Paracoccus pantotrophus: one gene and its partner. The protein of the gene in region 2 interacts with the protein of the main gene of each other region in a pairwise test. Links are inferred from orthologs where the notes say so. Each region holds a gene or a part of one and is shown on either strand. Other genes may lie near its edges. The genes, in order: ESD82_RS11765 and ssb.

Region 1 (15,717 bases), 1.1 Mb from region 2 along the record:
TGTCGCGCTTCGACTTCTGGGAACTGGCCGAGGAGGCACGGCGGCTGGACTTCCGCCACCTGTCGCTGTCCACCAACGGCACCAAGATCGACGCCGGCAACGTGGAGCGGCTGGCCGGGCTGGGCTTCGACTATGTCGGCATCTCGCTCGACGGGATCGGGGCGGTGAACGACTGGTTCCGCGGCGTCGAGGGGGCCTTCGACCAGGCGCTGGCCGGGGTGCGGGCCTGCAAGGCGCAGGGCGTCAAGGTGGGCCTGCGCTTCACCATCACCGAGGGCAATGCCCATCACCTGCCCGCCATGCTGGACCTGTGCCGCGACGAGGGCGTGGACAAGTTCTACCTGTCGCATCTGGTCTATGCCGGGCGCGGCGACAAGCACCGGGGCGAGGATACCGAACATGCCCGCACCCGCCGCGCCATGGACCTGCTGATCGCCCGCGCCTGGCAGGCGGTCGAGCGGGGCGAGCCGCTGGAGGTCGTCACCGGCAACAACGATGCCGATGCGGTCTATTTCCTGCGTTGGGCCGAGACGCGCTTTGCGCCCGCCGCCGTCGCGCATCTGCGCGCGCATCTGCAGGCCTGGGGCGGCAATTCCTCGGGGCTCGGCGTCGGCAATATCGACCCGCAGGGCCGCGTCCATCCCGACACCTATTGGTCGGACTATACCTTGGGCTCGGTCAAGGAACGGCCGTTCTCGGCGATCTGGACCGGGGACGACCCGATCCTGGCCACGCTGCGCACCCGGCCGCGGCCGCTGAAGGGGCGCTGCGGTGCCTGCGCCTATCAGGCGGTCTGCGGCGGCAATACCCGCATCCGGGCGCTGCAACTGACCGGCGACCCCTGGGCCGAGGATCCGGCCTGCTATCTCTCGGGCTCCGAGATCGGCGCCGAGGGCGCCGACCTGGACCGCCTTGCCGTCACGCCTTTCCGGGGAAAAAGCCATGATCCGGCCCATCGCTTTCTTTAGCCTGCTGCTCGCCCTGCCGCTGGCGGTCCATGCCGACCCGGCCGCCGACTATGCCGAGCATTGCGCGTCGTGCCATGGCGAGGACCGGCTGGGCGGCACCGGCCCGGCGCTGATCCCCGAAACCCTGGGCCGGCTGCGCGGCATCGACGCGGTGATCGCCCAGGGCCGGGTCTCGACCCAGATGGAGGGTTTCGCCGACCGGCTGTCGCCCGAGGACATCGCCGCGCTGGTGGGTTACGTCACCACGCCGCTGGAAGACCGCCCCGACTGGGGCACCGACCAGATCGCCGCCAGCCGCGAGATGAATGCCGACTACCAGCCCGCGGAAAAGCCGGTCTTTGCCGCCGATCCGCTGAACATCACCCTGGTGGTCGAGACCGGCGACCATCACGTCAGCGTGCTGGACGGCGACACGTTCGAGGTGCTGGACCGCTTCGCCACCCCCTTCGCCGTGCATGGCGGGCCGAAATTCAGCCCCGACGGGCGCTTCGTCTACATCATGTCGCGCGACGGCTGGGTGCAGAAATACGACATCTGGACGCTGGCCGAGGTCGGCCGCATTCGCGCCGCGCTGAACAGCCGCAACATCGCTATCAGCCCGGACGGCCAGCGCATCGCGGTGGCGAACTACCTGCCGGAAAGCCTGACCATCCTGGATGCCGACCTGAACCCGCTGCGGCTGATCGAGACCGAGGTGGACGGCACCCCCAGCCGGGTCAGTGCCGTCTATCAGGCGCCGCAGCGCGAAAGCTTCGTGCTGGCGCTGAAGGACGCGCCCGAGATCTGGGAGGTCGCGACCGCCGACCTGTCCGTCCGCCGCATCCCCATCGACGAGCCGCTGGACGATTTCTTCTTCTCGCCCGACTATCGCCAGCTGATCGGGGCCAACCGCGACGGCGACAAGGGCGTGGTGATCGACCTGGACGACGGGCACAAGGTGGCGGAACTGCCCCTGCCCGGCATGCCGCATCTGGGCTCGGGCATCACCTGGGAACGGGACGGCCGCCGCGTCATGGCCACCCCGCATCTGGGCGAGGGCGTGCTTTCGGTCATCGACATGCAGGACTGGAGCCTGGTCAAGCAGATCAAGACCGATGGTCCCGGCTTCTTCCTGCGTGGCCATGCCGCCAGCCCCTATGTCTGGGCCGACGTGTTCTTCGGCCCGCACAAGGACGAGATGCATGTGATCGACAAGAACACGCTGGAGATCGTCAAGACGCTGGCGCCCTTTCCGGGCCAGACCTTCGCCCATAGCGAGTTCACCCGCGACGGCAGTCACGTGCTGGTCTCGCTGTGGGAGGACGAGGGCGCGGTCGTGGTCTATGATGCCAGGACGCTGGACGAGGTGAAACGGCTGCCGATGCGCAAGCCTTCGGGGAAATACAATGTCTGGAACAAGATCACCTTCGAGGACGGAACCAGCCACTGACGGCTGGCCGGCCTGGAAACTGGCGCTGCTGTTCTATCCCTTCGCGGCAGCGGCGGTCTGGATCAACCTGTTCATGCTGTCGCTGCTGGCCAGTTGGACCGGCCTGCCGGTGCTGCCGCCCATGCAGGCCGCCGGCGCGGCGGTGGTGCTGGGCGTCCCGGCGGCCTGGGCCTCGGGCCGCTGGATCCGCAGCCTGATGGACCGCGCCCGGCCGCGCGGCTGACCCCTTTCGCCGACCACGAAGGCCCGTCCACGCCACCGGCGCAAGGGCCACGGACAGGTCGCTCCATGTCATAATCAGAAATTATCATGTAAATTAAAACTTATAAATTACAATAATTCCGAAAGCTGCTAGAACCTGTCTCAAGAGGATATGCAGATTCGCAGGAGACGCATGCTGCGGTTGCATGACAGCCATATTCCGCACCCGGTACCTGCGTCGCCCCGGTGACGCGACCCAGCAAAAGGAGAGCTATCATGGACGGAAACGACATCAAGACCACCGGCAAATGCCCGGTGATGCATGGCGGGAACACCGCGATGGGCAGCTCGGTCACGGCCTGGTGGCCCAATGCGCTGAACCTCGACATCCTGCACCAGCACGACAGCAAGACCAACCCGCTGGGCAAGGACTTCAACTATCGCGAAGAACTGAAAAAGCTGGATGTCGAGGCGCTGAAGGCCGACCTGCGCGCGCTGATGACCGACAGCCAGGACTGGTGGCCGGCCGACTGGGGCAGCTATGTCGGCATGTTCGCCCGCACCGCCTGGCACATGGCCGGTTCCTACCGGACCAGCGACGGCCGTGGCGGCGCCAATACCGGCAACCAGCGATTTGCGCCGCTGAACAGCTGGCCGGACAACGTCAACACCGACAAGGGCCGCCGCCTGCTGTGGCCGATCAAGAAGAAATACGGCAACAAGGTCTCCTGGGCCGACCTGATCGTGCTGGCCGGCACCGTCGCCTATGAGGTCGCGGGCCTCAAGACCTATGGCTTCGCCTTCGGCCGCGAAGATATCTGGCACCCCGAAAAGGACACTTATTGGGGCGAGGAAAAGGAATGGCTGGCCCCCAGCGACAGCCGTTATGACGACGTGACCAAGGCCGAGACGCTGGCCAACCCGCTGGCCGCCGTGCAGATGGGCCTGATCTACGTCAACCCCGAGGGGGTGAACGGCCGGTCGGACCCGCAGGCCACCGCCTACCAGATGCGCGAGACCTTCGCCCGCATGGGCATGAACGATGAGGAAACCGTGGCGCTGACCGCCGGCGGCCACACCATCGGAAAGTGCCACGGCAACGGCAATGTCGCCGACCTCAGCCCCGATCCCGAGGCCGCCGAGCCGGAGTTCCAGGGCCTGGGCTGGATGAACACCAAGGGCCGTGGCATCGGGCGCAACACCATGGTCTCGGGCCTGGAAGGCGCCTGGACGACCAACCCGACGCAATGGGACAACGGCTTCTTCCAGATGCTGTTCAAGCATGAATGGACGCTGACCCACAGCCCGGCGGGCGCCTCGCAATGGGAACCGATCAGCATTGCCGACGAGGACAAGCCGGTCGATGTCGAGGATCCCTCGATCCGCCACATGCCGATGATGACCGATGCCGACATGGCGCTGAAAGTGGACCCGATCTATCGCGAGATCTCGCTGCGCTTCATGAACGATTTCGAGGCGTTCAGCGACGCCTTCGCCCGCGCCTGGTTCAAGCTGACCCATCGCGACATGGGGCCGAAGGCGCGCTATATCGGCCCCGAAGCCCCGACCGAAGACCTGATCTGGCAGGATCCGGTTCCGGCCGGCAACCGCGACTGGAACATCGCCGGGCTCAAGGCGCGCATCGCCGAAAGCGGGCTGACGGTAGCCGAGATGGTGGCGACCGCCTGGGATTCGGCGCGCACCTTCCGCGGCTCGGACATGCGCGGCGGCGCCAATGGCGCGCGCATCCGCCTGGCCCCGCAAAAGGACTGGGAAGGCAATGAACCCGCCCGGCTGCAAAAGGTGCTTTCGGTGCTGGAGCCGCTGGCAGCCGAGTTCGGCGCCAGCGTCGCCGACACCATCGTCCTGGCCGGCAATGTCGGCGTGGAACTGGCGGCCAAGGCGGCGGGCTATGACGTCGAGGTGCCCTTCTCGCCCGGCCGCGGCGACGCCACGGACGCGATTACCGATGCCGACAGCTTCGCGGTGCTGGAGCCGATCCATGACGGCTATCGCAACTGGCTGAAAAAGGACTATGCCGTCGCCCCCGAGGAACTGATGCTGGACCGCACTCAGCTGATGGGCCTGACCGCACCCGAGATGGTGGTCCTGGTCGGCGGCATGCGGGCGATGGGCACCAACCATGGCGGCAGCAAGCACGGCGTCTTCACCGACCGCGAGGGCGCGCTGACCACGGATTTCTTCGTGAACCTGACCGACATGGCCAATACCTGGGCCAAGGCCGGCGACCATTACGAGATCCGCGACCGCAAGACCGGCGCGGTGAAATGGACGGCGACCCGGCTGGATCTGGTGTTCGGCTCGAACTCGATCCTGCGCTCCTATGCCGAGGTCTATGCCCAGGACGACAATGGCGGCAAGTTCGTCGCGGATTTCGTCGCCGCCTGGGCGAAGGTGATGGAGGCCGACCGCTTCGATCTGCGGTCGTAATCCGTTCCTGCCCCTGGACGGCGCCCGGCGACGCTTGCCCGGGGGATTGGTAGTGGTAACGATTGCAGCCCCAGGAGCCATCGGTTCCTGGGGATTTTTCATGCCGCGATCGGTGCGGCCCCCACGCCCGCCCGACCCGGTCCACCCGGAGCCGGGGATCATGCGGGCTGGCCGGCCGGCCCTTCACTGTCGGGCCTGACTCTGCGATCTCGGCGCTGCCGGAAAGCTTGCGGGGGGTATTTGCAGAACGAAGAAGACGCGGGCCGGGCGGCTTCATCGGCCCGCCGCTTGCGCTGGCCATGCATACCGTCGCAGGGCGCGGAGCGCGGCTTGCGCCTAGAGAAAGCTCTGCGGGTCGATGTCCACCGCCAGCCGCAGATTGGTCGGCGGCTTGGGCGCCGCCTGCAACCATTGCGAAATCGCGCCCTGCACCGGCGCCTGCCGCGGCGCCCGGATCAGCATCCGCACCCGGTAGCGCGCGCGGATGCGGGCGATGGGTGCCGGCGCCGGGCCGAACAGCTCGGCGCCGATGGCGCGCAGCGGCTCGGCGCGGCGGGCCAGTTCGCGGGCATAGTCCTCGACCACCGGCTGGTCGGGATGCGACAGGATGATCCCGGCCAGCCGGCCGAAGGGCGGCATCCCCGCCGCCTGCCGCGCCGCCGCCTCGGCATCCCAGAACGCCTCGTCCTCGCCCGACAGGATGGCGCGGATCACCGGATGCTCGGGCTGATGGGTCTGCAGAAGCGCCAGCCCCCGCGCATCGCCACCCTCGCGCCCGGCCCGGCCGGCGACCTGCCGCATCAGCTGGAAGCTGCGCTCGGCCGCGCGCAGGTCGGCGCCCTGCAGGCCCAGGTCGGCGTCGATCACGCCGACCAGCGTCAGGCGTGGGAAGTTGTGGCCCTTGGCGACGATCTGCGTGCCGATGATGATATCGGTGCCGCCGGCGCCGATCTCGGCGATCGCCTCCTTCAGCGCCCGGGCCGAATGGAACAGGTCCGAGGACAGCACCGTCGCCTTCGCCTCGGGGAAACGCTCGGCCACTTCCTCGGCCAGCCGTTCCACCCCCGGCCCGATGGCGGTCATCTTGCCCTCGACGCCGCAGGCGGGACAGGCAGTCGGGATCGGCCTGGTCGCGCCGCATTGGTGGCAGACCAGGCGGTTCTGGAAGCGATGCTCGACCATGCGGGCGTCGCAATGGTCGCAGCCGATCTGCTGGCCGCAGGCGCGGCAGGCGGTGATCGGCGCATAGCCGCGCCGGTTCAAAAACAGCAGCGACTGCTCGCCGCGTTCCTTGCGCAGCGCGATCTCGGCGGCAAGCCGGGGGCTGATCCAGCGGCCCTTCTCCATCTCCTGCTGGCGCAGGTCGATGGTGCCCATCTCGGGCAGGTCCGCCGTGCCATAGCGGGCGCGCAGGTCGAGGCGGCGATATTTCCCCGAGGCCGCGTTCACCCAGCTTTCGACCGAAGGCGTGGCCGAGGCCAGCACCACCTGCGCGGCCTCGATGCTGGCGCGCAGCACCGCCATGTCGCGGGCGCTGTAATAGACCGCATCCTCCTGCTTGTAGCTGGAATCGTGTTCCTCATCGACGACGATCAGACCCAGATCGGCAAAGGGCAGGAACAGCGCCGAACGCGCGCCCACCACCAGCCCGACATGATGCATGGCCGCCATGGTCCACAGCCGCCGCCGCTCGCTGCGGGTGATGCCCGAATGCCATTCCCCGGGCCGGGCGCCGAAGCGCGCCTCGACCCGGTCGAGGAACTCGGCCGAAAGCGCGATCTCGGGCAGCAGCACCAGCGCCTGCCGGCCCTGGCGCAGGCATTCCGCGACCGCCTCGAGGTAAACCTCGGTCTTGCCCGAGCCGGTGACGCCGCGCAGCAGCGTGGTGCCATAGCCGCGGGTCTTCAGCGCCGCGCGCAGGGTCTCGGCGGCCTCGGCCTGGTCCTCGGCCAGCGGCTTGCCCGGCAGGCCGGGATCCAGCTTCGGATAGGGCACGTCGCGCGGCGCCAGCACCTCGGCCAGCGCGCCGGCCTTGACCAGCCCCTGCACCACCGACGCGCTGACCCCGGCCAACTGCGCCAGCTCGCCCGGCGCGAAGCCGGCGCCGCCGTGATCCTCGATCACCCGCAGCACGGCGGCGCGGGCATCGGTCATGCGCGCGGGCTCCGGCCCGGCGCGATGGATGATGCGCCGGGCCGAGGGCGGCTGGTCCAGGTCCGGCGCCCGCGTCGCCATGCGCAAAAGCGAGGGCAGCGGCGTCAGCGTGTATTCGCCCATGCGGGCCAGGAATTCGATCATCCCCGGCGCCAGCGGCGGCGCGTCGATCAGCCGCGCTACCGGCCGCAGCTTGGCCGCGTCGAAATCGCCGATCCCCGGCCCCCAGACCGCGCCCATCACCCGGCGCGGGCCCAGCGGCACCACGACCAGCTGGCCCAGCCGCACGCCGCCCTCGGGCGCGAGATAGTCGAGGATGCCGACCACCTCCTGCGTCAGCACCGCGATGCGCGCGCCATGGGGATAGAAGAGCGGCGGGGACATCTCAGGCCGGCAGCGCCGCCCAGCCGATCAGCAGCAGCAGCGGCCAGTTTCCGACCAGGAACGGACCGGCGGCCAGGGCCGGCAACAGGGCGACGAGATCGGGCTGAAGGGCTTCCAAGTGCATTCCTCCTGCGGCAGCGGCGGATAAGCGTGATCCAAAAGGTCCGCCACTAGTGGCATGTCGGCGCCCTGCCCCGCAAGCCGGGCCCGCAAGCCGCGCAGGCCGGACTTCACGCGCCGGCTGTTATGCGCTAAACCCACGGCAAAACCGCAAGAAGGGCTCCCTCCCATGAAATTCTTTGTCGATACCGCCGACGTCGCCGCGATCCGCGAATTGAACGACCTTGGCATGGTGGACGGCGTCACCACCAACCCGTCGCTGATCCTGAAATCGGGCCGCGACATCCTGGAAGTCACCAAGGAGATCTGCGACATCGTCGAGGGCCCGGTCAGCGCCGAGGTCGTCGCCCTGAAGGCCGAGGACATGATCCGCGAGGGCGAGCACCTGGTGAAGATCGCCCCGAACATCACCGTCAAGGTGCCGCTGACCTGGGACGGGCTGAAAGCCTGCAAGGCGCTGTCCTCGCAGGGCCACAAGGTGAACGTGACGCTGTGCTTCTCGGCCGCGCAGGCGATCCTGGCCGCCAAGGCCGGCGCCACCTTCATCAGCCCCTTCATCGGCCGGCTCGACGACATCAACTTCGACGGCATGGAACTGATCGCCCAGATCCGCGAGATCTATGACAATTACGACTTCCAGACCCAGATCCTGGCCGCCTCGATCCGCTCGGTGAACCACATCACCGACGCCGCCCGCATCGGCGCCGACGTCATCACCGCCCCGCCCGCGGTCATCAAGGCGATGGCGAATCACGTGCTGACCGACAAGGGGCTGGAGCAGTTCACCGCCGACTGGGCCAAGACCGGGCAGAAGATCGTCTGATGACCGAGCAGACCGCGGCCGAACTGACCGAGGAGATCCGCGCCCGGCTGCTGGCACAGCCCGAGCTGATCCTCGCGGATCGCGACCTGATGCGCGCGCTAATCGGCGCGCGCGAGGCCGAGGTGGGCGAGAACGTCATCGACATCCGCGGCCGCGCCATGCAGGCGCTGGAATCGCGGCTCGACCGGCTCGAGGCGGCGCATGAATCGGTGATCTCGGCCGCCTATGACAACCAGTCGGGGATGAACACCATCCACCGCGCCGTGCTGTCGCTGCTGGAACCGACGGATTTCGAGGAGTTCCTGGAAAACCTCGACATCGCCGTGGCGCCGATCCTGCGGGTGGAAACCCTGCGGCTGGTGATGGAATCGGGCGGCGAGATCCCGGCGCCCGAGGCCAGCGGCCCGCTGGTGATCGCGCCCTCCGGCACGGTGGCCCGGCTGATCTCGGGCGGGCGGCGGATGCCGCGCGGCGACGACATCGTGCTGCGCCGCGTGGCGCGCGAGACCTTGCCCTTCCATGGCGAGGCCCGCGCGCCGATCCGCTCCGAGGCGCTGCTGCCCATCGATCTCGGCCCCGGCCGCTTCCCGGCGCTCTTGCTGATGGGCTCGGCCGATCTGGGGCGCTTCAACCCGGCCCAGGGCACGGATCTTCTGCGCTTCTTCGGCCAGGCATTCCGGCTGGTGCTGATCTCCTGGCTCAGGACATGACCGGCGGGGCCAAGCCCCTGGCGCTGGCCCCGGCCATGGCCGAGAACCTCGCGCGCTGGCTCGACAGCGAGCGCGCGACCCGCGACCGTTCCGACCACACCATCCGCGCCTATCAGGCCGACCTTCTGGCCTTCCTGGCCTTCCTCGGCGGCTATCACGGCACGCCCGCCCTGCCGGCGACGCTGGCCGGGCTGACGCAATCCGACATGCGGGCCTTTGCCGCCGCCGAGCGCGGCCGCGGGCTTTCGCCCCGCTCGCTGGCGCGCAGGCTTTCGGCGACGCGCAGCTTCATCCGCTGGATGTCGGACCGCCACGGCTTCGACGCCTCCAGGGCGCTGGCCTCGCGCAGCCCGAAATTCACCCGCTCGCTGCCGCGGCCGCTGGCGCCGGACCAGGCGCAGGCGGTGCTGGACATCGCCGCCAGCGCCCATCCCGAGGCCTGGATCGCCGCCCGCGACGCGGCGGTGCTGACGCTGCTCTGGGGCTGCGGGCTGCGCATCTCCGAGGCGCTGGGGCTCGACGGCGCCGACTGGCCGCTGCGCGAGGTGCTGACACTCCGCGGCAAGGGCGGCAAGGAACGCCAGGTGCCGGTCCTGCCCATCGCGCGCAAGGCCATCGCCGATTACCTGCGCCTGTGCCCTTATCCGCTGGAGGCCAAGGCGCCGCTGTTTCGCGGCGCCCGCGGCGGCCGGCTCAGCCCCACGCTGGTCGCGTCCGCGATGCGCCAGGCGCGCCAGGTGCTGGGCCTGCCGCCGACGGCAACGCCGCATGCGCTGCGCCACTCCTTCGCCACGCATCTGCTGGCGGCGGGGGGCGACCTGCGCACGATCCAGGAGCTGCTGGGCCATGCCAGCCTGTCCACGACCCAGGTCTATACCGGCGTGGACGACGCCCACCTGATGGCGGTCTATCGCGCCGCCCATCCCCGCGCCTGAGCGGTTTCGCCCTTTCCCAAATACCCAACCGGCCGGGCGACCGGCAGAGGCCGCGCCCGGCCTTTCGCCAGAACTTCTTCGTTCCGCAAATACCCATGCGACCCCGCCGCCCGCGCCGGCTTTACATTTCCCGCGCGGCATCCCAAAGGGGCGGCATGTTCGAACTCTCCCTCGATCTCGTGCTGCTCCTGGCCGGCGCCGCATTCGCCGCCGGCTTCGTCGATGCCATCGCCGGCGGGGGCGGGCTGATCACCGTCCCCGCCCTGATGCTGGCCGGCCTGCCGCCGGCACAGGCGCTGGCCACGAACAAGGTCCAGGGCGTCTTCGGCGCAGGGACGGCGGCGATCTCCTATGCCCGCAGCGGGCTCGTGGACCTGCGCGGGCAGAGCGGCGCGGCGGCGGTCGCCTTCGCGGCCGGGCTTTGCGGCGCGCTGCTGGTCAGCTGGATCCCGGCGCAGGCGCTGCGCTACGGCCTGCCGCTGCTGCTGATCGGCATCGCCGCCTTCTTCGCGTTGAAGCCGGGGCTGAACGATACCGACCGCATGCGCCGCATCGCCCCGGCCGCCTTCACCGCCTCGGTCGTGCCCCTCGTCGCCTTCTATGACGGGCTGGTCGGGCCGGGCACGGGATCCTTTTTCATGCTGGGCTTCGTCATGCTGGCCGGCTACGGCATCCTCAAGGCGACGGCGTATACGAAACTGCTGAACTTCGCTTCGAACCTGGGCGGGCTGGTCGCCTTTGCGGCGGTAGGCAAGCCGCTCTGGCTGGTCGGCACCGTCATGGCGCTGGCGCAGATTGCCGGCGCCCTGCTCGGCGCGAGGCTGGCGATACGGATCGGTGCGCGGGTCATCAAGCCCTTGCTGGTCGCAACCTCGACCGCGCTGGCGCTGCGGCTGATCTGGCAGATTCTCTGAAGGTTGGGGGCTTTGCGCCCCCACGCCCGCCGGGCAAGCCCGACGGGCTTCCCCCGCAGGATATTTGCCCAAGGAAGAAGCGGCCGGGGCCTGGGGTTCTTTCTTGTCCAAATATCCTGGGGGAGCGCGGAACGCGCGGGGGCAAAGCCCCCGATCTGATCGGGAAGGCTGCGCGCCCGGATCAGCTCGGGAACCCCTCGGCCCGGCGCAATTCGCCCGTCGCCAGGCCGCGCCAGTTGCGCATGGGCCCGGTCAGGTATTTCTGCACCACCGGATGGGCTTCCTCCAGCAGGCCCAGATGCACCATCAGCGCGGTAATCGCGGCCTCGGCGCCGCGGGTGCCGCCATCCGCGATCTTCAGCGCGATGCCCAGCCCGCGTTCGGGGACGATGCCGACGAAAACCGCCTCGGCCCCGGTCTTGACCGCGGCGCGGCCCTGCATGGCCCGCATCAACTCGGTGCAGGCCCGGCCTTCGCCGGCGACCAGCTCCGGATGGGCCAGCATCGCCTCGACCAGGCGCCGCTGCGCCCAGCCCCGCGCGCCGGCGCCCGGCCGGGCGAAACCGGCCATGGCATGGGCCAGCCCCTCGACCGTGCAGGCGAAATTCGGTGCTGAGCAGCCGTCGATGCCCCAGCCGGTCGCGGTCTCGCCCGTCACCTCCTCGAAGGCGCGGCGCACGGCGCGCTGCACGGGATGGTCGATCTCGACATATTCCGGGCCGGCATTCATGTGCCGTTTCAGCGTCAGGAAACCGGCATGCTTGCCCGAGCAGTTGTTGTGGACCTGGCAGGGGCTTTCGTCCGAGCAGATCAGCCGCTTGCGCTCGGCCGGATCGCCTGGCAGATGCGCGCCGCAGCGCAGGTCGCCGTCGTCGAGCCCCAGGCCGGACAGCCAGGCCGCGACCCGCTCGGTATGAATGCGCCCGCCGCTATGGCTGGCGCAGGCCAGGGCCAGATGCTCGCTTCCCAGCCCCGCCGCATCGGCCGCCCCGCTTTCGACCAGCGGCAGCGCCTGGATCATCTTGCAGGACGAGCGCGGATAGATCACCGCACCCGGATTGCCCCAGGCTTCGACGATGCCATTCGCGTCCGATATCACCACATGGCCCAGATGGGTGCTTTCGCGCATGCCGCCCCGCCACAATTCGATGAGTCTGGCTGCGGTCATGGTTGCTTTTCCTCTGACAATCGCGCGATTTTCCGCGAACGGGGGTTTTTCACGGCTTCCTTTTCGCATTATCTTGCCGCCAGATGGTTGAAAACACCACCGTCATCGGCAACAAGCCGGAACAAACCGGACCATGGCAGGAGGCCAGAGCATGTTGAAATTCGCGCCGCGCGCCGCAGCGGCAGCCGCCGCAATTGCGATCGCCGCGTCTTCGCCGGTCCTGGCCCAGGACTCGACGAATGTGATCGGGACCGAGGGCGACTGGACCGTCTTCTCGGCGACCAGCCCCAAGGAATGCTGGGCAGTGTCGGCCCCGAAATCCACCCAGAACCTGGACACGAACGGCAAGCCCAAGGAAGTGACGCGTGGCGACATCCGGCTTTACGTCGCCTATCGGCCCGGCCAGTCGGGCGAGGTCTCGTTCTCGGGCGGCTATCCCTTCGCCCCCGATTCGGCGGTCGAGGTGAATGTCGGCGGCAATGTCTTCAAGCTGTTCACCGAGGGCGAAAGCGCCTGGACCGGCTCTCCGGCCGATGATGCCAAGCTGGTCTCGGCGCTGCGGGCGGGCTCGACTGCGGTGGTGACCGGGCGCTCGGCGCGGGGCACCGTGACCAAGGACACCTTCAGCCTGTCGGGCATCACCGCCGCGACGAACAAGGCCCAGGCCGCCTGCAAATAATCCGCAACTGCCGGAACCGCAGCGGACAGGGGCGCGAGCCCCTGTTTTCTTTTGGGCCGCCTTGTTCTATATAGGCCCATTGCCCCCTTGCCGCCCGGACAAGCCAGCCATGAACGCCCCGTCGCCCGTCACGCCCTCTGCCCCGATCACCCAGGATCTGCTGACCATCCCGCGCAAGCTGCCCGAGACGGCGCGCCGCAACCTGGTCGGCCTGACCCGCGAGCAGCTGCACGAGGCGCTGGTCGAGGCCGGCACGCCGGAACGGCAGGCCAGGATGCGCGTCGGCCAGATCTGGCAATGGATCTATCACTGGGGCGTGCGTGATTTCGCGCAGATGACCAACCTGGCCAAGGATTACCGCGCGCTCCTGGCCGAGAAGTTCGAGATCGCCCTGCCCGAGATCGTCACGCGCCAGATCAGCGCCGACGGCACCCGCAAGTACCTGCTGCGCATCAATGGCGGCCATGAGGTTGAGACCGTCTATATCCCCGAGGAAAACCGCGGCACGCTTTGCATCTCTAGCCAGGTGGGCTGCACGCTGACCTGTTCCTTCTGCCACACCGGCACGCAGAAGCTGGTGCGCAACCTGACCGCGGGCGAGATCGTCGGCCAGGTGCTGGTGGCCCGCGACGACCTGGACGAATGGCCGAAGCCCGGCGCGCCCAAGGACGAGACGCGGCTGGTCTCGAACGTGGTGCTGATGGGCATGGGCGAGCCGCTCTACAATTTCGACAATGTCCGCGACGCGATGAAGGTGGTGATGGATGGCGAAGGCATCAGCCTGTCGCGCCGCCGCGTCACGCTGTCGACCAGCGGCATCGTCCCGGAAATCGCCAGGACCGCCGAGGAGATCGGCTGCCTGCTGGCGGTCAGCTTCCATGCCACCACCGACGAGACCCGCGACAGGCTGGTGCCGGTGAACAAGAAGTGGAACATCGAAACGCTGCTGAATGCGCTGCGCGACTATCCGCGGCTGTCGAACTCGGAACGCATCACCTTCGAATACGTGATGCTGGACGGGGTGAACGACAGCGACGAGGATGCGCGCCGGCTGGTCCGGCTGATCCGCGGCATCCCGGCCAAGGTGAACCTGATCCCCTTCAACGAATGGCCCGGCTCGCCCTATCGCCGTTCCAGCTGGGAGCGGATCGAGGCCTTCGCCGACATCGTCCACAAGGCCGGCTATGCCTCGCCCATCCGCACGCCCAGGGGCGAGGACATCATGGCCGCCTGCGGCCAGCTGAAATCCGCGACCGAGCGCGGCCGCAAATCCGCCGCCCAGATCGCGGCCGAGGCCCGCGCCTAACGGCATCATGCCTTGCGCCTGCGGCCCGGCCGCATGGGTATTTGAAGAACGAAGAAGTCCTGGCCCGACTCCGGGCTTCTTCGTTCCATAAATACCCCTGCAACAGTACCGAAGGGGCGGGGCGCTTCACGAATCCGGCAAGATCCGCGGCGACCTTGCCCCGCGCGCCCCGCAGTCGTAGAAGCGTCGCGACCCGCGAAAGAGGTGCCGCATGACCCGTCCGAAACCCGTCGTCCTTTGCATCCTCGATGGCTGGGGCATTTCCTCGCGACCCGAGCAGAGCGCACCCGACCAGGCCAGGACGCCGCATTTCGACCGGCTGATGCGCGGCTGTCCGCATGGGACGCTGGTGACCTTCGGCCCCGATGTCGGCCTGCCCAGGGGACAGATGGGCAATTCCGAGGTCGGGCACACCAATATCGGCGCCGGCCGCGTCGTGGCCATGGACCTGGGCCAGATCGACCTGGCGATCGAGGACGGCAGCTTCTACGAGAATGCCGCGCTGGGTGAGTTCATCCGCAAGCTCAAGGCCAGCGGCGGCACCGCGCATCTGATGGGCGTCGTTTCGGACGGCGGCGTGCATGGCCATGTCCAGCATGTCATCGCCGCCGCCCGCGCCGTGGCCGACAAGGGCGTGCCGGTGGTGGTCCATGCCATCACCGATGGCCGCGACGTGCCGCCGGCATCGGCCGCGGGCTTCGTCACCGAGCTTCAGCGCGCCCTGCCCGAGGCCGCCCGCATCGGCACCGTCATCGGCCGTTATTACGCCATGGACCGCGACAACCGCTGGGAACGCGTCGCCCGGGCCTATGCCGCCATGGTCCGCGCCGAGGGATTGCCCGCCCCCGATGCCGCGCAGGCCGTGGCCGAGGCCTATGCCCGCGACGAAACCGACGAGTTCATCCAGCCCACGGTGATCGACGGCTATGCGGGCGCCGGGGACGGCGACGGCTTCTTCTGCCTCAATTTCCGCGCCGACCGGGCGCGCGAGATCCTGGCCGCCATCGGCCAGCCGGACTTCGCCGCCTTCGACACCGGCCGGCGGCCGCAATGGGCGGCGCTGCTGGGCATGGTCGACTATTCGGCCAGCCATGACGAATACATGCAGGCCGCCTATCCCAAGCGGCAGGTGGTGAACACGCTGGGCGCCTGGGTCGCGGCCAAGGGCCTGCGCCAGTTCCGCCTGGCCGAGACCGAGAAATATCCGCATGTCACCTTCTTCCTGAACGGCGGCAAGGAAACCCCCGAGCCGGGCGAGGACCGCTTCATGCCGGCCAGCCCCAAGGTCGCGACCTATGACCTGGCGCCCGAAATGGCCGCGCCCGAGGTCAGCGCCAAGCTCGTCGAGGCCATCGAGGCAGGCTACGATCTGATCGTGGTGAACTATGCCAATCCCGACATGGTCGGGCATACCGGCAGCCTGCCCGCCGCCATCCGCGCCTGCGAAGCGGTGGACAAGGGGCTGGGCATGATGC
Region 2 (15,431 bases):
GGGCGGGCGGCCGCCATCGGCTTCCCGACCCGGCTGTTCAAGATCGAGGCTTTCGCCATCTCGGGCGCGGTCACGGCCTTTGGCGGCGCGCTGCATGCGATGCTGATCGGCGTCGCGCCGCTGTCGAACATCGAATACCACACCAGCGAGCTGATCCTGATCATGACCATCATCGGCGGCAGTTCCAGCCTGTTCGGCTCGGTGCTGGGGGCGGGGTTCTACCTGCTCTTGGCCGATGCGCTGTCCACCGTCTGGCCGCGCTGGCTGCTGCTTCTGGGCCTGGTGCTGGTCACGGTGGCGCTGTTCCTGCAACGCGGGCTCTGGGGGCTGGTCGAGCGCGGCTACGACCTGGTCTTCCGCCGCGAGCGGGCGCCCGAAACCCCGGCCGAGGAGCATTGAGATGACCGACATCGCCTTGCAGACCCGCGGCCTGGGGGTCAAATACGGCAATTTCCACGCGCTGGCCGAGGTGGACCTGCAGATCCGCCGCAACTCGGTCCATTCGATCATCGGGCCGAACGGGGCGGGCAAGACCACGCTGTTTCACGCGCTGACCGGGCGGGTGCGGGCATCCTCGGGGCGGATCGAGCTGGACGGGCGCGACATCACCGACACCTCGGACGACGACCGGGTGCGGCTGGGGATCGCGCGCTCGTTCCAGGTCACCAGCCTGTTTCCCAACCTGGCCCTGCGCGAGAACCTGCGCCTTGCCGCCCAGGGCCGCACGCCCTGGCAGGCGCTGGCGCCCTGGCGGCGGGCGGAAGCCAATGCCGAGGCGCTGGCCATCGCCGACGAGGTGATCGAGCGTCTGGCGCTTGCCCCCGTGTCGAACCGGCTGGCGGGCGAGCTGTCGCATGGCCAGCAGCGCCGGCTGGAGGTGGGCATGGCCATGGCGGCGCGGCCGCGCGTCATCCTGCTGGACGAGCCGACATCCGGCATGGGCATCGACGATATCGAGGCGATGAAGCAGCTGATCCGCGACCTCGGCCGCGACCATACCGTGCTGTTCATCGAGCATAACATGGGCATCGTCATGAACATCTCGGACGTGGTCACGGTGATGCGGCTGGGCCGCAAGCTGGTCGAGGGCACGCCCGCCCAGGTCCGCGACGACCCCGAGGTGCAGCGCGCCTATCTGGGCAACATGATCACGGGGGACATCGCATGACCGCCGCGCTGAAACTGATCGACCTGCACGCCTATTACGGCAAGAGCCACATCCTGCAGGGCGTCACGCTGGAGGTCGGGCCGGGCGAGATCGTCACCCTGCTGGGCCGCAACGGCGCCGGCAAAAGCACGACGCTGAAAACCGCCGTGGGCCTGATCGCGCCGCGTCAGGGGCGCGTCGAATTGGCCGGCCGCGACGTGACCGGCCAGCCGGCGCATCGCATCGCCGCGGCCGGGCTGTCGCTGGTGCCCGAGGATCGCGGCATCTTCCAGCTGCTGACCGTCGAGGAGAACCTGCGCATCGCCGCGCGCCGCGGCTCGCCCTGGGCTTTGGCCGACATCTATCGCATCTTCCCGCGGCTGGAAGAGCGCAGGAAGAACGGCGGCGGCCAGCTTTCGGGGGGCGAGCAGCAGATGCTCTCGATCGCCCGGGCGCTGCTCAACGGTCCCAAGGTGCTGATGCTGGACGAGCCGGTCGAGGGCCTCGCCCCGATCATCGTCGAGGAGATCGTCGCCCAGATCCGCCTGATCCGCGAGGCCGGCGTGCCGATCCTGCTGGTCGAGCAGAACCTGGCCGTCTGCAGCCAGCTGGCCGACCGGCATTACATCCTGGAACTGGGCCGCATCGTGCATTGCGCCAGCGCCGAGCAGTTCCGCAGCGACCCCGACACCATCGACCGCTATCTGGGCGTCAAGGCATGAAGGAAAACACCATGTCCAACCTGACAATCGACGCCGAAAGGCTGTGGGACAGCCTGATGGAGACGGCGCGGATCGGGGCCACGCCCGACGGCGGCATTGCCCGGCTGACGCTGTCCGAGGACGACCGCCGCGTGCGCGACTGGCTGCGCGCCCAATGCGCCGCGCTGGGTCTCAGCATGACCGTGGACGAGGCCGGCAACATGTTCGCCACCCGTCCCGGCACCCGCGCGGACCTGCCTGCCATCGCCATGGGCAGCCATCTGGATACCCAGCCCACGGGCGGCAAGTTCGACGGCGTGCTGGGGGTGCTGGCCGGGCTCGAGGTGCTGCGCACGCTCGACGCCGCCGGCTACCAGACCGAGGCGCCCCTGATGCTGGTCAACTGGACCAACGAGGAAGGCTCGCGCTTTTCGCCGGCGATGCTCGGCTCGGGGATCTGGGCCGGGGTCTACAGCCGCGACTATGGCGACGGGCGCACGGACGCCCGCGGCGACAGCTTCGGCGCCAGCCTCGACCGCATCGGCTATCGCGGCGAGACCAAGGCGGGATCAGTCCGCTTCGGCGCCATGTTCGAGTTGCATATCGAGCAGGGGCCGATCCTGGAGGCCGAGGAGGTTGAGATCGGCGTGGTGCAGGGCATCCAGGGCATGCGCTGGTTCGAACTGACGCTGACCGGTACGGCGGCGCATACCGGCTCGACCCCGATGGGGATGCGCCGCAACGCGCTGCTGGGCATGGCGCGGGTGATCGAGGGGATCGACCGCATCGCCAAGGCGCATAGGGACGCGGTAGGCACCATCGGCTTCCTGGAGATCAGCCCCAATTCGCATAACGTGATCCCCGGCCAGGTGCGCGCCACCATCGACCTGCGCCATCCTTCGGACGCGGTGCTGGACCGGATGCAGGCCGAGGTCGAGGAACTGGTGCGGGATGCCGCCCAAGCGGTCGGGCTGGAAAGCCGGCTGGAGCAGATCTCGCGCACCGCGCCGGTGGTCTTCGACGCCGAATGCATCGCCTCGGTCAGGGCGGGGGCGCAGGCGGCGGGCTATTCGACGCGCGACATCATCTCGGGCGCCGGCCATGACGCGGCCCATGCGGCGGCACTGGCGCCGACGACGATGATCTTCGTGCCCTGCAGGGACGGGCTGAGCCACAACCCCGCCGAATCGACCGAGCCCGAGGAATGCGCCGCCGGCGCGCAGGTGCTGCTGGAGGCGGTTCTGGACTATGACCGCCGCATGGCCGAGGCCCGCAAGGAGGCCGCCGCATGACCCGCCTTGTCCTGGCCCGGCTGAACCACGAGACCAACAGCTTCTCGCCGGTCAAGACGCCCTTGGCCGCCTTTGCCCCGAAATGGGGCGGGGAGGCGCTGGCGGCGGCCGAGAACTATCCCGCCGCCATCGGCGCCTTCCACGCCTTCGCCCACCGCATCGGTGCCGAGGTGGAAGTGCCGCTGATCGCCCATGCCATGCCCTCGGGGCCCGTCGAGGACGAGGCCTTCGAGGCCATGGCGCAGGCGATCCTGGCGGCGGTGGAAGGGGGCTGCGACGGCATCCTGCTGGACCTGCACGGCGCCATGGTGACGCGCAGCCATGACGATGGCGAAGGCGAGCTTCTGCGCCGCGTCCGCGCCGCCGCGCCGGGCGTGCCCATCGGCGTGGCGCTGGACCTGCATGGCAACATCACCCAAGCGATGCTGGAGCATTGCGACGTGATCGTCGGCTTCAAGACCTATCCGCATGTGGACATGGTCGCGACCGGCGAGCATGTCGCGCGCCTGTTCGAGCCGCTGCTATCCGGCGGCCCGCGCCCGGCCATGGCGCTGTGCCACCCGCCGATGCTGGCGGCGACGCTGTGCATGAACACCACGACCGATTGCGCCATGACCGACCTGATCGCGCTGGCGCGGCAGGCCGAGGCGCGGCCGGGCGTGCAGGCGGCGACGGTCTTTGGCGGCTTTCCCATCGCCGACCTGGCCGAGACCGGCCTCTCCATCGTCACCGTTGCCGACACGCCCGAGCTTGCGCGCGCGGTCGCGCAGGAGCTTGGCCGCGAGGCATGGCGGCGGCGCGCCGAATATGTCTATGTCGAGGAGCCGCTGGCGCAATCCGTCGCCCGCGCCGCGGCTCTGGCAGACGGTTCGGCGCCGGTTCTGCTGCTGGATCATGGCGACAATTGCATGTCGGGCGGCAGCTGCGACGTGATGGACGTGCTGGAGGAATTGCTGGCCGCCGGGCAGCAGGGCATCCTGGTCGGTCCCGTCGCCGATCCCGAAACCGTGGTGCAGCTTTTCGCCGCAGGCGAGGGAGCCGAGCTGGAAATCACCTTGGGCAACAAGACCCCGGCCGAGGGCCTGCCCGCGCCGCGCCCGCCGCTGCGGCTGAAGGGTCGGGTGACGGCGCTGTCGGACGGGCGCTATCGCGTCGCCGGGCCGATCTATCACGGGCAGGAGCTGTCGATGGGCCGCGCCGCCGCCTTCGACACCGGCGCCGCGCGCATCGTCGTCTGCGAGCAGCCGCACGAGCCGCTGGACCTGGGTTGCTTTTCCTGCCTGGGGCTTGACGCCGCGCAGGCGCGCTTCCTGCACCTGAAATCGCGCATGTATTGTCGCCCGGTCTTCGAGCCGCTTGCGCAAGCCGTGGTGGAATGCGCAAGCTCGGGCGTAACCGCCTCGGATTACGATCTGTTCGCTTTCAAAAAACTCGCCCGGCCCATATATCCGCTGGACCTGGGGACAACCTGGCAGGATTGAAGGACCGCATGGATCAGGACGCGCCGGCAGGCAAGGAACGCAGGCTTACCCGCATCAAGCTGTCGGACCAGGTGGCCGAGGACATCCGCCGCCGCATCGCCCGCGACGGCTTGCGCCCCGGCGACCGATTGCCGCATGAGCGCGCGCTGATGGAACATTACGGCTGCTCGAAAGGCACCATCCGCGAGGCGCTGAAGGCGCTAGAGGTCGAGGGGCTGGTGCGCATGCTCTCGGGTCCGAACGGCGGGCCCGAGATCCAGCCCGCCTCGATCGACATCGTCACCCAGCAGCTGCGGCAATACCTGCATTTCCAGAGGATCGACTTCGCCCAGGTCTACGAGCTGCGCCAGTCGCTGGAAGTCAGCCTGGCGCGTAACGTCATCGGCAAGCTGACGCCCGAGCATTTCCGTCGGCTGGAAGAGAACATCCGCATCTGCGAAGCGGCGAACGCGGCCCAGGACCGCGCCCTGGTGCGCCGGGCCGAGACCGAGTTCCACGACATCCTCTGCGAGGCCTCGGACAACGTGATCCTGGTCTTCATGTGCCGCTTCCTGAACAGCATGCTGCGCGACCTGGTCAGCTATCGCAGCGAAAGCATGCGCGAGCACGAGATCTTCGGCGAGGCGAATATCGAAAGCCACCGGCAGCTGCTGGCCGCCTTTCGCGCCGAGGATGGCGATGCCGCGGCCCGCATCATGCACGATCACATGTGCTGCGCCGAAAGCTACATGCGCCGGCTGGACGCCTCGTTCCGCTCGGACCTGCTGAGCCGGTTCTGAAACGGAAAATCCCGGCCGCGAGGGGCCGGGATTTGTGGGACCGGGTTGGGCACCCGCGATCAGAACGGGATGTCGTCGTCGAAATCGGGCCGGTTCTGCGATTGCCCGCCGCCGCCCGAGGAACTGCCGCCCGACGAGCTGCCGCCGCCATAGCCGCCGCCACCGTAACCGCCGCCGCCATAACCGTCATCGCGGCCGCCGCCACCGCCGCCGCCGCGGCTGTCGAGCATGTGCAGCTCGCTGCGGAAGGGGCGCAGCGCCACCTCGGTCGAATAGCGGTCGTTGCCGCTCTGGTCCTGCCACTTGCGGGTTTCCAGCTGGCCCTCGACATAGACCTTGGAGCCCTTTTTCAGATATTGCTCGGCCACGCGGACCAGGGGCTCGGAATAGATGGCGACCGTGTGCCATTCGGTGCGCTCCTTGCGCTCGCCGGTATTGCGGTCCTTCCAGGTCTCGGACGTGGCGATGCGCAGGTTGGCGACCTTGCCGCCGCTGGGAAAGCTGCGGATCTCCGGGTCTTGGCCCAGGTTGCCGACCAGGATCACCTTGTTCACGCTGCCAGCCATGCTGCGGTCCCTTTCGTTGGCTTCGTTCCCGCGGGGTGTAGCGCGTGAGGGGGCGGGGGAGCAAGCGGAATGGCATCAGCGGGCACAGGCGGAAATCCGCCGATGATCGCGGCCGCCGGCGCGCGGTAAAATCCCCTTGCGGCACGCGCCGGGCTTTGCGCTATAGTGCAGCCAAAAAAGAAGACGCCATGCATGAGGGACGAATGATGCTTTCACGCGATCGGGCGATGATGCGCCAGTTGGGCCGGGCCGTGATGGTCCTGGCGTTTTCGGCCGGGCTGGCCGCCCCCGCCGCGGCCGACGGGCTGCGGCTGCAGGCGAAAAGCGGCAAGTCGCGGCTGGCCCAGTTCGAGCGCCAGACCCGGCTGATGGATTCGCGTCTGGCCGCGCAATACCAGCAGTCGGCCCGGCTGCGCCCCGGCGGCACCTCGACCAAGAGCGTGGTGGAACTGGACATCCCCACCGCGATTCCCGCCTATCGCGGCAACCGGCGCAGCCAGTATCTGCCCCATGCCCGCGCCGTCGCGCGCAAGCACGGCATCCCCGAGGATCTGTTCCTGCGCCTGGTGCAGCAGGAATCGGGCTGGAACCCGTCGGCGCGCTCGCACAAGGGCGCGCAGGGGCTGGCGCAGCTGATGCCGGGCACGGCGGCCAAGCTGGGCGTCGATCCGAACGACCCGATCCAGAACCTGGAAGGCGGCGCGCGCTACCTGCGCATGATGTACAATACCTTCGGCAGCTGGCGGCTGGCGCTGGCGGCCTATAATGCCGGGCCGGCGGCGGTGGCGAAATACGGCGGCGTGCCGCCCTATCGCGAGACGCGCAACTACGTCCGCATCATCCACGGCAGCTGAAAGGCAGGGCCGGGCAGGGCGTCCGGCCTTGGCGTTTTTCCTCAGAAGGTCGAGGGGATGACGCGGCTGTATTTCGTCCCGGCGATCGAGGCGCCGGCCATCAGACCCGACTGGCCGAAGATCATCGCCACCACCGGCTGCTGCGCGGTGATGGTATCGGTGCCCATCGAGACGCCCCCGGCGGGCAGCGCGTAATAGGCCCCGGCCTCGGCCACCCAGCCCGGCGCGCGGCGGAAATCGGCCAGCGCGGCATCGGTCTGGAAGATCAGCACATGGGCATATTGCTGCGCGCCGATCTGGAAGCCGACGCTGGCCTGCGCCGCCGAATAGTAATCCACCGTCACGTCGTTGATGCGCAGCGCGCCCTGGCCATAGGCGCCGCCGACGCCGAAGCCCGCCTCGGTCATCAGCGGCATGTAAAGCACGCCCTTGGCGTTCTGCACCATGGGCGCGACATTGGGATAGCTGCGCAGCAGGAAGTCCCGCGTCGCATCGACGCGCGCGTCCAGCCGCGAGGGCGCATCCTGTCCGATCGCGTTCGAGCAGCCCGCGAGCCCCAGCGCCGCCCCGCCCAGCAGCACAAATCGCCGGCTCATCCCGTTGGAATACATCATCCTAGCCCTCGTTCCCTGTTCGGCGGTTGCCCCACCTGTCAAGGCGGCGATGATAGACGGGCGCGCGCCCTCATGCCAGCCTTTCGGCCACCTGCGGCGCGTAATAGGTCAGGATGCCGTCGCAGCCGGCGCGGCGGAAGGCGAGCAGGCTTTCCACCACCACCTCGCGCGCCAGCCAGCCGTTGCGGATCGCGCCCTCGATCATCGCATATTCGCCGCTGACCTGATAGGCGAAGGTCGGTGCCGCGAACTGGTCTTTGACCATGCGGCAGATGTCCAGATAGGGCATGCCGGGCTTGACCATGACCATGTCGGCGCCCTCGGAGAGGTCGCGGGCGACGCAGCGCATCGCCTCTTCGCGATTGGCGGGGTTCACCTGATAGGTCTTCTTGTCGCCCACCAGCCGCCCCGAGGCGCCCACCGCGTCGCGGAACGGCCCATAGAACCCGCTGGCGAATTTCGCCGCATAGGACAGGATCGCCACGTCCTTGTGGCCGTTTTCCTCCAGCCGCCCGCGCAATGCGCCGATGCGCCCGTCCATCATGTCCGAGGGGCCCAGGATGTCCGCCCCCGCCTCGGCCTGGACCAGCGCCATGCGGCCAAGCGCCTCGACCGTCTCGTCGTTCAGGATCACCCCGTCGCGCACCAGCCCGTCATGGCCGTTGGCGTTATAGGGGTCCAGCGCGATGTCGGTCATCACCGCCAGTTCGGGGGCCACCTGCTTGATGGCGCGGATGGCGCGGTTGCCGATGTTGTCGGGATCCCAGGCGCGCTCGCAGCTCTCGGTCTTCAGGTCCGGGTCGGAATGGGGAAAGATGCAGATCGCCGGGATGCCCAGCCGCATCGCGGTTTCCGCGGCGCGCTTGGCGCCGTCCAGCGTCAGCCGCTCGACGCCGGGCATCGAGGGGATCTCGCCCTCGCCGCCGGCGATCTCGGTCACGAAGATCGGCCAGATCAGGTTGGCGGGGGTCAGGGTCGTTTCCGTCACCATGGCGCGCAGCGCCGGCGTGCGGCGCAGCCGGCGCAGGCGGGCGGCGGGGAAGGGGGCGGTGATCGGGGTCGGGGACATGGGCAGGGCCTGTGGCTTGCAATGATCTGGCCCGAACCTGCACCCATGCCCCGCGCCGCGCAACCCCTTGCCGCCCGGCGCCGAAAATCGAGGTTTTCCTTTGCGCCGCACCCGGTTAGTTTGCCCCGCGCAACCGCTGCAAGGAGAAGACGTGCCCCGACCCGAGGGAATCCTCGCCCTGCTGGACAGCCGGTCTTTCGGCTCGATCTGGTTCTGGGTGATCCTGACTCTGGCCTGGACCCTGGCGGGACGCCGCATCCTGGGCGTGCCCTCGGACGTGATTTCCGGGGCCATCAGCGCCGAGCCGGGCCCCGAGGACGACCCCGCCGCCCTGGCGCTGCTCGACTGGCTGTCGCTGACCTTGCCGCGCTGGCGCCTCGACCGGCGCGAGGGCGCGATCCTCTTGGGCCTGGGCTCGTTCCTGCTGACGACGCTGGCCATCCTGGGCTTTGGCTACGGGCTGGAGATGGCGCAGGCGCTGGTGCTGCTGGTTCTGCCCTTCGCCCTGCTTTTCGGGTTGGAATTGCGGCTGGCGCGGCGCCTGCGCGTGATCCTGGCCCGCGCCGAGGTGGGCCAGCCGGTCAACGAGGCCGGGGCCGAGGCCGCGCGGCTGATGCGCCGGCACCGGATGGTGATCCTGGCCATGTCGGTCCTGGCGGTGGCGCTGACCGCCTTTTACGGCGCGCTCTGGATGATCCTGCATCCCTTCGGCTTCTGAACCGGTCTTGACTTCGCCGATGCCCGCTTTACCTCGGGGCGCATGGCACCGCTTCCCGAACACCTGACCCTGTCCGGCGCGCCCGAGGGCATGGACGCCGCGCTGGTCGCGCGCGAACTGGCCCGCGGCAATCCCGTCATCCATATCGCCCGCGACGACCGGCGCATGGCCGCGATGCGGGCGGCGCTGGCGTTCTTTGCGCCTGCGGCCGCGGTGCTGGAATTCCCGGCCTGGGACACCACGCCCTATGACCGCGTCTCGCCCGCCGCCGGGGTGATGGCGGCGCGCATGGCGGTGCTGACGGCGCTGGCGCATGGCGCGCTGAAAGGGCCCTTCGTGGTGCTGACCACGCTGTCGGCCGCCATGCAGCGCGTGCCCGCGCGCGAGGTGCTGCGCGATGCCGGCTTCTCGGCCGCGGTGGGCGACCGCATGGACGAGGCCGCCTTGCGCGCCTTCCTGGCCCGCATGGGATTCTCGCAGGCCCCGACCGTGACCGAGCCCGGCGATTTCGCGATCCGCGGCGGCATCATCGACATCTTCCCGCCCGGTGAATCGGGGCCGATCCGGCTGGATATGTTCGGCGACGTGCTGGAGGGCGCGCGCAGATTCGATGCAGAAACACAGCGTTCCGTCGAAAAGCTTGACCGTATCGAGCTTGCGCCCATGTCCGAGGTGATCCTGGACGAGGCTGCCATCACCCGCTTTCGCCAGAACTACCGCGTGGAATATGGCGCCGCCGCCAACGATCCGCTTTACGAAGGCATCAGCGCCGGCCGCAAGATGGCGGGCATGGAGCATTGGCTGCCCTGGTTCCACGAGCGGCTGGAAAGCCTGTTCGATTACCTGCCCGGCGCCTCGGTGGTTGCGGACGATCACCTGGACCAGGTGCGCGATGCGCGCTGGCACACGATCACCGAACAGTTCGACGCCCGGCGCGAGGCGCTGGCCCGCAAGGGCGGCAGTGACACCGTCTATCGCCCCGTGCCCCCCGCCGGGATGTTCCCCGACGAGGCCGAATGGGCGCGCTGGCTGGCCGCGCATCGGCTGCTGCGCCTGTCGGTGCTGCCGCAACCTCCTGGTCCGGGCGTGCTGGATGCCGGCGGCCGGGTCGGTCGCAATTTTGCGCCCGAGCGGCAGGCCGAGAAGGGAAATCTTTTCAATGCACTCGCGGATCATATTCGAAATCTTCAAGCTTCGCGCCGGGTGGTGATCGCCAGTTTCTCGGAAGGCGCGCGCGAGCGGCTTGCCGGGCTGATCGCCGACGAGGGCATCAAGGGCGCCAAGCCCATCGCCGATCTGCGTGACCTGCCCGACCAGCCCGGCGCGCTGGGGCTGGCGGTCTGGCCGCTGGAGGAGGGCTTCACCTCGGACGGCTCGGCCACCGGGGCCCTGGCGGTGATCTCGGAACAGGACGTGCTGGGCGACCGGCTGATCCGGGGGGCGAAGAAGCGCCGCAAGGCCGAGAATTTCCTGCGCGACACCACCACGCTGACCCCCGGCGACCTAGTCGTGCATGTCGAGCACGGCATCGGCCGCTATACTGGCCTCGAAACCGTCAAGGCGCTTGGCGTGCCGCATGATTGCGTGGCGCTGGAATATGCCGGCGGCGACCGGCTTTACCTGCCGGTGGAAAACATCGAACTGCTCAGCCGCTATGGGCATGAGGAGGGTTTGCTGGACAAGCTGGGCGGCGGCGCCTGGCAGGCCCGGAAAGCGCGGCTCAAGGAACGCATCAAGCTGATCGCCGACAAGCTGATGCGCGTCGCAGCCGAGCGCATGCTGCGCCCCGCCCCGGTGCTGGAGCCCGAGCATCACGAGATCGAAAGCTTCGCCGCCCGCTTTCCCTATGCCGAGACCGAGGACCAGGCCAGCGCCATTGCCGACGTGGCCGAGGATCTGGCCGCCGGCCGCCCGATGGACCGGCTGGTGGTGGGCGACGTGGGCTTCGGCAAGACCGAGGTCGCCATGCGCGCCGCCTTCATCGCCGCGAGCCAGGGCCGGCAGGTGGCGGTGGTGGCGCCGACGACGCTGCTGGCGCGCCAGCATTTCCGCACCTTCGCCGAACGCTTCCGCGGCACGGCGATCGATGTCCGGCCGCTGTCGCGCTTCGTTTCCGCGCGTGACGCGGCCGAGACCCGCAAGGGCCTGGCCGAGGGCACGGTGGACATCGTCGTCGGCACCCATGCGGTGCTGGCCAAGCAGGTGCGCTTCAAGAATCTGGGCCTGTTGATCGTGGACGAGGAGCAGCATTTCGGCGTCGCCCACAAGGAGCGGCTGAAGGAGCTGCGCAGCGACATCCACGTCCTGACCCTGACCGCGACGCCGATCCCGCGCACCTTGCAGCTGTCGCTGACCGGGGTGCGGGACCTGTCGATCATCGGCACGCCGCCGGTGGACCGGCTGTCGATCCGCACCTATGTATCGGAGTTCGACAGCGTGACCATCCGCGAGGCGCTGCTGCGCGAGAAATATCGCGGCGGGCAGAGCTTCTTCGTCGTGCCGCGCCTCTCGGACCTGCCCGAAATCGAGGCATGGCTGCGCGAGCACGTGCCCGAGGTCAGCACCATCGTCGCTCATGGGCAGTTGGCGGCGGGCGACCTGGACCAGCGGATGAACGCCTTTTACGACCGCGGCGCTGATGTGCTGCTGGCGACCAGCATCGTCGAATCGGGCCTGGATATCCCGACCGCGAACACCATGGTGGTCTGGCGCGCCGACATGTTCGGCCTGGCGCAGCTATACCAGATCCGCGGCCGGGTCGGGCGCTCCAAGACCCGCGCCTATTGCTACCTGACCACCAAGCCGCGGGTGCCGCTGACCCCGCAGGCGATGCGGCGGCTGAAGTTCCTGGGCGCCATCGACAGCCTGGGCGCCGGCTTCAACCTGGCCTCGCAGGATCTGGACCTGCGCGGCGCCGGGAACCTGCTGGGCGAGGAACAGTCCGGCCATATCAAGGAAGTCGGCTTCGAACTTTACCAGCAGATGCTGGAGGAGACCATCGCCAAGCTGAAATCCGGCGAGATCGAGGGCACGCCCGAGGATGAATGGGCGCCGCAGCTGAACCTGGGCGTGCCGGTGACGATCCCGGAAAGCTATGTGCCCGACCTGGACGTGCGGCTGGGGCTTTACCGGCGGCTGGCCGAGCTGACGACCAAGGTGGAACTGGAGGGCTTTGCCGCCGAGCTGATCGACCGTTTCGGGCCCTTGCCGCGCGAGGTGAACACGCTTTTGCTGGTCATCCGCATCAAGGCCATGGCCAAGCGGGCGAATATTTCCAAGCTGGATGCGGGCCCCAAGGGCGCGACCATCCAGTTCCACGGCGACAAGTTCCCGAACCCGGCCGGGCTGGTCGAGTTCATCCACGACCAGCGCGGCCAGGCCAAGGTCAGCGACAACCGCATTATCGTCCTGCGCGACTGGCCGACCGATGCCGACCGCATCAAGGGCAGTTTCGCCATCGCCAAGGAACTGGCGGCGAAGATCAGGGAAGGCAGGGCCAAGGGATAGCGCGGCTCTGGCCGCAGTGCCGAAGCCGGGGGCTTTGCCCCCGGGCCCCCAGGATATTTGGACAAGAAAGAAGCAGGGCGTGCCGAGGCCAGGCCCGCTGGGCGAACCCATGTGCGGCGTCCGGAGACAAGGGATGCGGCGAGCGTGCGGGGGATTTTGCGGAACCGCCCCTGCCTGCGGGACATCGGGCCTGGGCTGACCTGGAGGTGGCGGCTTCGTTTCCGAACCGGCTGAACGCCCCGGCAAGGGTATTCTTGGCCAGTGAAAGGGGGGCTCTCGGCGCGGTCGGCTGGCAGGCGTGCGGAAGGCAGCCAGGCCGATAACCGAAGCCCTGCCGGCGGCCGTTGGCTGGCAAGGGCATGCAAGCCCGCCCCGCTAGGCCGGCCGAAAGAAAAAGGGCGGCGTCGTGGTGGCGCCGCCCTTCGGGTCCGGATCAGTCGGCCGTCAAGAGCGGCGGCTTGGAGTTGCTGATCCTGGGCGTCTCGGGGCCGGTGATGTCGAAGACGGGCTTGTCGTCCTCGATCCGCACCCGGACCACGCCGCCCTTGGTCAGCCGGCCGAACAGCAGCTCCTCGGCCAGCGGCTTCTTGATCGTTTCCTGGATCACCCGGCCCAGGGGGCGTGCGCCCATCTTCTCGTCATAGCCGCGTTCGGCCAGCCAGTCGGCGGCCTCGGGGCTCAGTTCGATATGGACGCCGCGGTCGATCAGCTGGGCCTCGAGCTGGAGGACGAATTTCTCGACCACCTGCACGATGATCTCGCGCGAGAGCGGCGCGAAGCTGATCACCGCATCCAGCCGGTTGCGGAATTCCGGCGTGAAGGTGCGCTCGATGGCGGCGGTATCCTCACCCTCGCGCCGCTCGCGGCCGAAGCCGAAGGCGGCCTTGGCCTGGTCCGCCGCGCCCGCGTTCGAGGTCATGATCAGGATCACGTTGCGGAAATCCACCTGGCGGCCGTTATGGTCGGTGAGCTTGCCGTGGTCCATGACCTGAAGCAGGATGTTATAGACATCCGGATGCGCCTTTTCGATCTCGTCGAGCAGCAGCACGCAATGCGGATGCTGGTCCACCCCATCGGTCAGAAGCCCGCCCTGGTCGAAGCCGACATAGCCCGGAGGCGCGCCGATCAGCCGGCTGACTGCGTGCTTTTCCATGTATTCCGACATGTCGAAGCGCAGCAGTTCCACCCCCAGCGTCGAGGCGAGCTGCTTGGCCACCTCGGTCTTGCCGACGCCGGTGGGGCCGGCGAAGAGATAGTTGCCGATCGGCTTTTCGGGCTCGCGCAGGCCGGCCCGCGCCAGCTTGATCGCCGAGGACAGCGCCTCGATCGCCGCGTCCTGGCCGAAGACCAGCCGCTTCAGCGTCGCGTCCAGATCCTTGAGCACCGCGGCATCGTCCTTGGAGACGCTTTTCGGCGGGATGCGGGCGATCTTGGCCACCACCGCCTCGATCTCCTTCGGGCCGATGGTCTTGCGGCGCTTGCTTTCCGCGACCAGGTGTTGCGCCGCGCCGGCCTCGTCGATCACGTCGATGGCCTTGTCGGGCAGCTTGCGGTCGTGGATGTAGCGCGCCGACAGTTCGACCGCCATCTTGATCGCGTCATTGGTATAGCGCAGGTCGTGATGCTTTTCGAAGCTGGGCTTCAGCCCCATCAGGATCTTGATCGTGTCGGGCACGGTCGGCTCGTTCACGTCGATCTTCTGGAAGCGGCGCGAGAGCGCGCGGTCCTTTTCGAAATGCTGGCGGAACTCCTTGTAGGTGGTCGAGCCCATGCAGCGCAGCTTGCCGCCGGCCAAGGCCGGCTTGAGCAGGTTGGAGGCGTCCATGGCGCCGCCCGAGGTGGCGCCCGCGCCGATCACCGTATGGATCTCGTCGATGAAGAGGATGGCGTCGGGATGGTCCTCCAGTTCCTTGACCACCGCCTTCAGCCGTTCCTCGAAATCGCCGCGATAGCGGGTGCCGGCCAGAAGCGCGCCCATGTCGAGCGAGAAGATGGTCGAGCCGGCCAGCACGTCCGGCGTCTCGCCGCGGGTGATCTTGAGCGCCAGCCCCTCGGCGATGGCGGTCTTGCCGACGCCGGGATCGCCGACCAGCAGCGGGTTGTTCTTGCGACGCCGGCACAGCACCTGGATGCAGCGTTCCACCTCGTCGGCGCGGCCGATCAGCGGATCGACATCGCCCTTGGCGGCCTTCTTGTTCAGGTCGACGCAATATTTCGCCAGCGCGGATTCGTCCTTGGGCTGGGCGGTTTCGACCTGGGCCTGCTCGGCCTGCTGCTCGGCGCCCTGGACCGGGCGGTTTTCCGAGAAGGAAGGGTTCTTGGCGACGCCATGGGCGATGAAATTCACCGCGTCATAGCGCGTCATGTCCAGTTCCTGCAGGAAGAAGGCGGCGTTGGATTCGCGCTCGGCGAAGATGGCGACCAGGACGTTCGCCCCCGTCACCTCGGTCCGGCCCGAGCTTTGCACATGGATCGCGGCGCGCTGGATCACGCGCTGGAAGGCGGCGGTGGGGACGGCCTCAGAACCCTCGACATCGGTGATGAGGGTCGAAAGGTCGTCCTCGATGAACTCGACCAGCATGCGGCGCAACTCGTCCAGATCGACATTGCACGCGCGCATCACCTTCACGGCATCAGGTTCTTCCGTCAGCGCGAGCAGGAGGTGTTCAAGCGTGGCAAGCTCATGGCGATGTTCGTTGGCCA

Evidence for each region.
Region 1: the proteins of ssb (region 2) and ESD82_RS11765 interact in binary tests that used the Escherichia coli proteins (3 or more experiments, as listed by UniProt). The link is inferred for Paracoccus pantotrophus from one-to-one orthologs.

What each region holds. Positions count from the first base shown.
Region 1 is NZ_CP044426.1:260,590-276,306, reverse strand. What follows is about bases 4,987-7,968. They hold ESD82_RS11765 (primosomal protein N'), read right to left. Parts: upstream 7,588-7,968; coding sequence 5,386-7,587; downstream 4,987-5,385. Other genes in these bases: fsa (fructose-6-phosphate aldolase), read left to right, coding at 7,877-7,968; katG (catalase/peroxidase HPI), read left to right, coding at 4,987-5,049. Also shown: heme d1 biosynthesis radical SAM protein NirJ, read left to right, coding at 1-968; ESD82_RS11780 (nitrite reductase), read left to right, coding at 943-2,397; ESD82_RS11775 (hypothetical protein), read left to right, coding at 2,354-2,620; more of katG, read left to right, coding at 2,875-4,986; more of fsa, read left to right, coding at 7,969-8,530; ESD82_RS11755 (DUF484 family protein), read left to right, coding at 8,530-9,240; ESD82_RS11750 (tyrosine recombinase XerC), read left to right, coding at 9,237-10,175; ESD82_RS11745 (TSUP family transporter), read left to right, coding at 10,331-11,089; ESD82_RS11740 (asparaginase), read right to left, coding at 11,271-12,257; ESD82_RS11735 (invasion associated locus B family protein), read left to right, coding at 12,409-12,936; 23S rRNA (adenine(2503)-C(2))-methyltransferase RlmN, read left to right, coding at 13,046-14,242; gpmI (2,3-bisphosphoglycerate-independent phosphoglycerate mutase), read left to right, coding at 14,454-15,717.
Region 2 is NZ_CP044426.1:1,313,033-1,328,463, reverse strand. What follows is about bases 4,214-6,909. They hold ssb (single-stranded DNA-binding protein), read right to left. Parts: upstream 5,967-6,909; coding sequence 5,460-5,966; downstream 4,214-5,459. Other genes in these bases: ESD82_RS17055 (lipid-binding SYLF domain-containing protein), read right to left, coding at 6,862-6,909; ESD82_RS17060 (lytic transglycosylase domain-containing protein), read left to right, coding at 6,173-6,820; ESD82_RS17070 (FadR/GntR family transcriptional regulator), read left to right, coding at 4,630-5,400; ESD82_RS17075 (M81 family metallopeptidase), read left to right, coding at 4,214-4,621. Outside these bases: ESD82_RS17095 (branched-chain amino acid ABC transporter permease), read left to right, coding at 1-399; ESD82_RS17090 (ABC transporter ATP-binding protein), read left to right, coding at 401-1,168; ESD82_RS17085 (ABC transporter ATP-binding protein), read left to right, coding at 1,165-1,869; ESD82_RS17080 (Zn-dependent hydrolase), read left to right, coding at 1,881-3,140; more of ESD82_RS17075, read left to right, coding at 3,137-4,213; more of ESD82_RS17055, read right to left, coding at 6,910-7,434; hemB (porphobilinogen synthase), read right to left, coding at 7,505-8,503; ESD82_RS17045 (hypothetical protein), read left to right, coding at 8,655-9,221; mfd (transcription-repair coupling factor), read left to right, coding at 9,264-12,728; ATP-dependent Clp protease ATP-binding subunit ClpA, read right to left, coding at 13,162-15,431. UniProt on the Escherichia coli protein: Plays an important role in DNA replication, recombination and repair. Binds to ssDNA and to an array of partner proteins to recruit them to their sites of action during DNA metabolism. Acts as a sliding platform that migrates on DNA via reptation.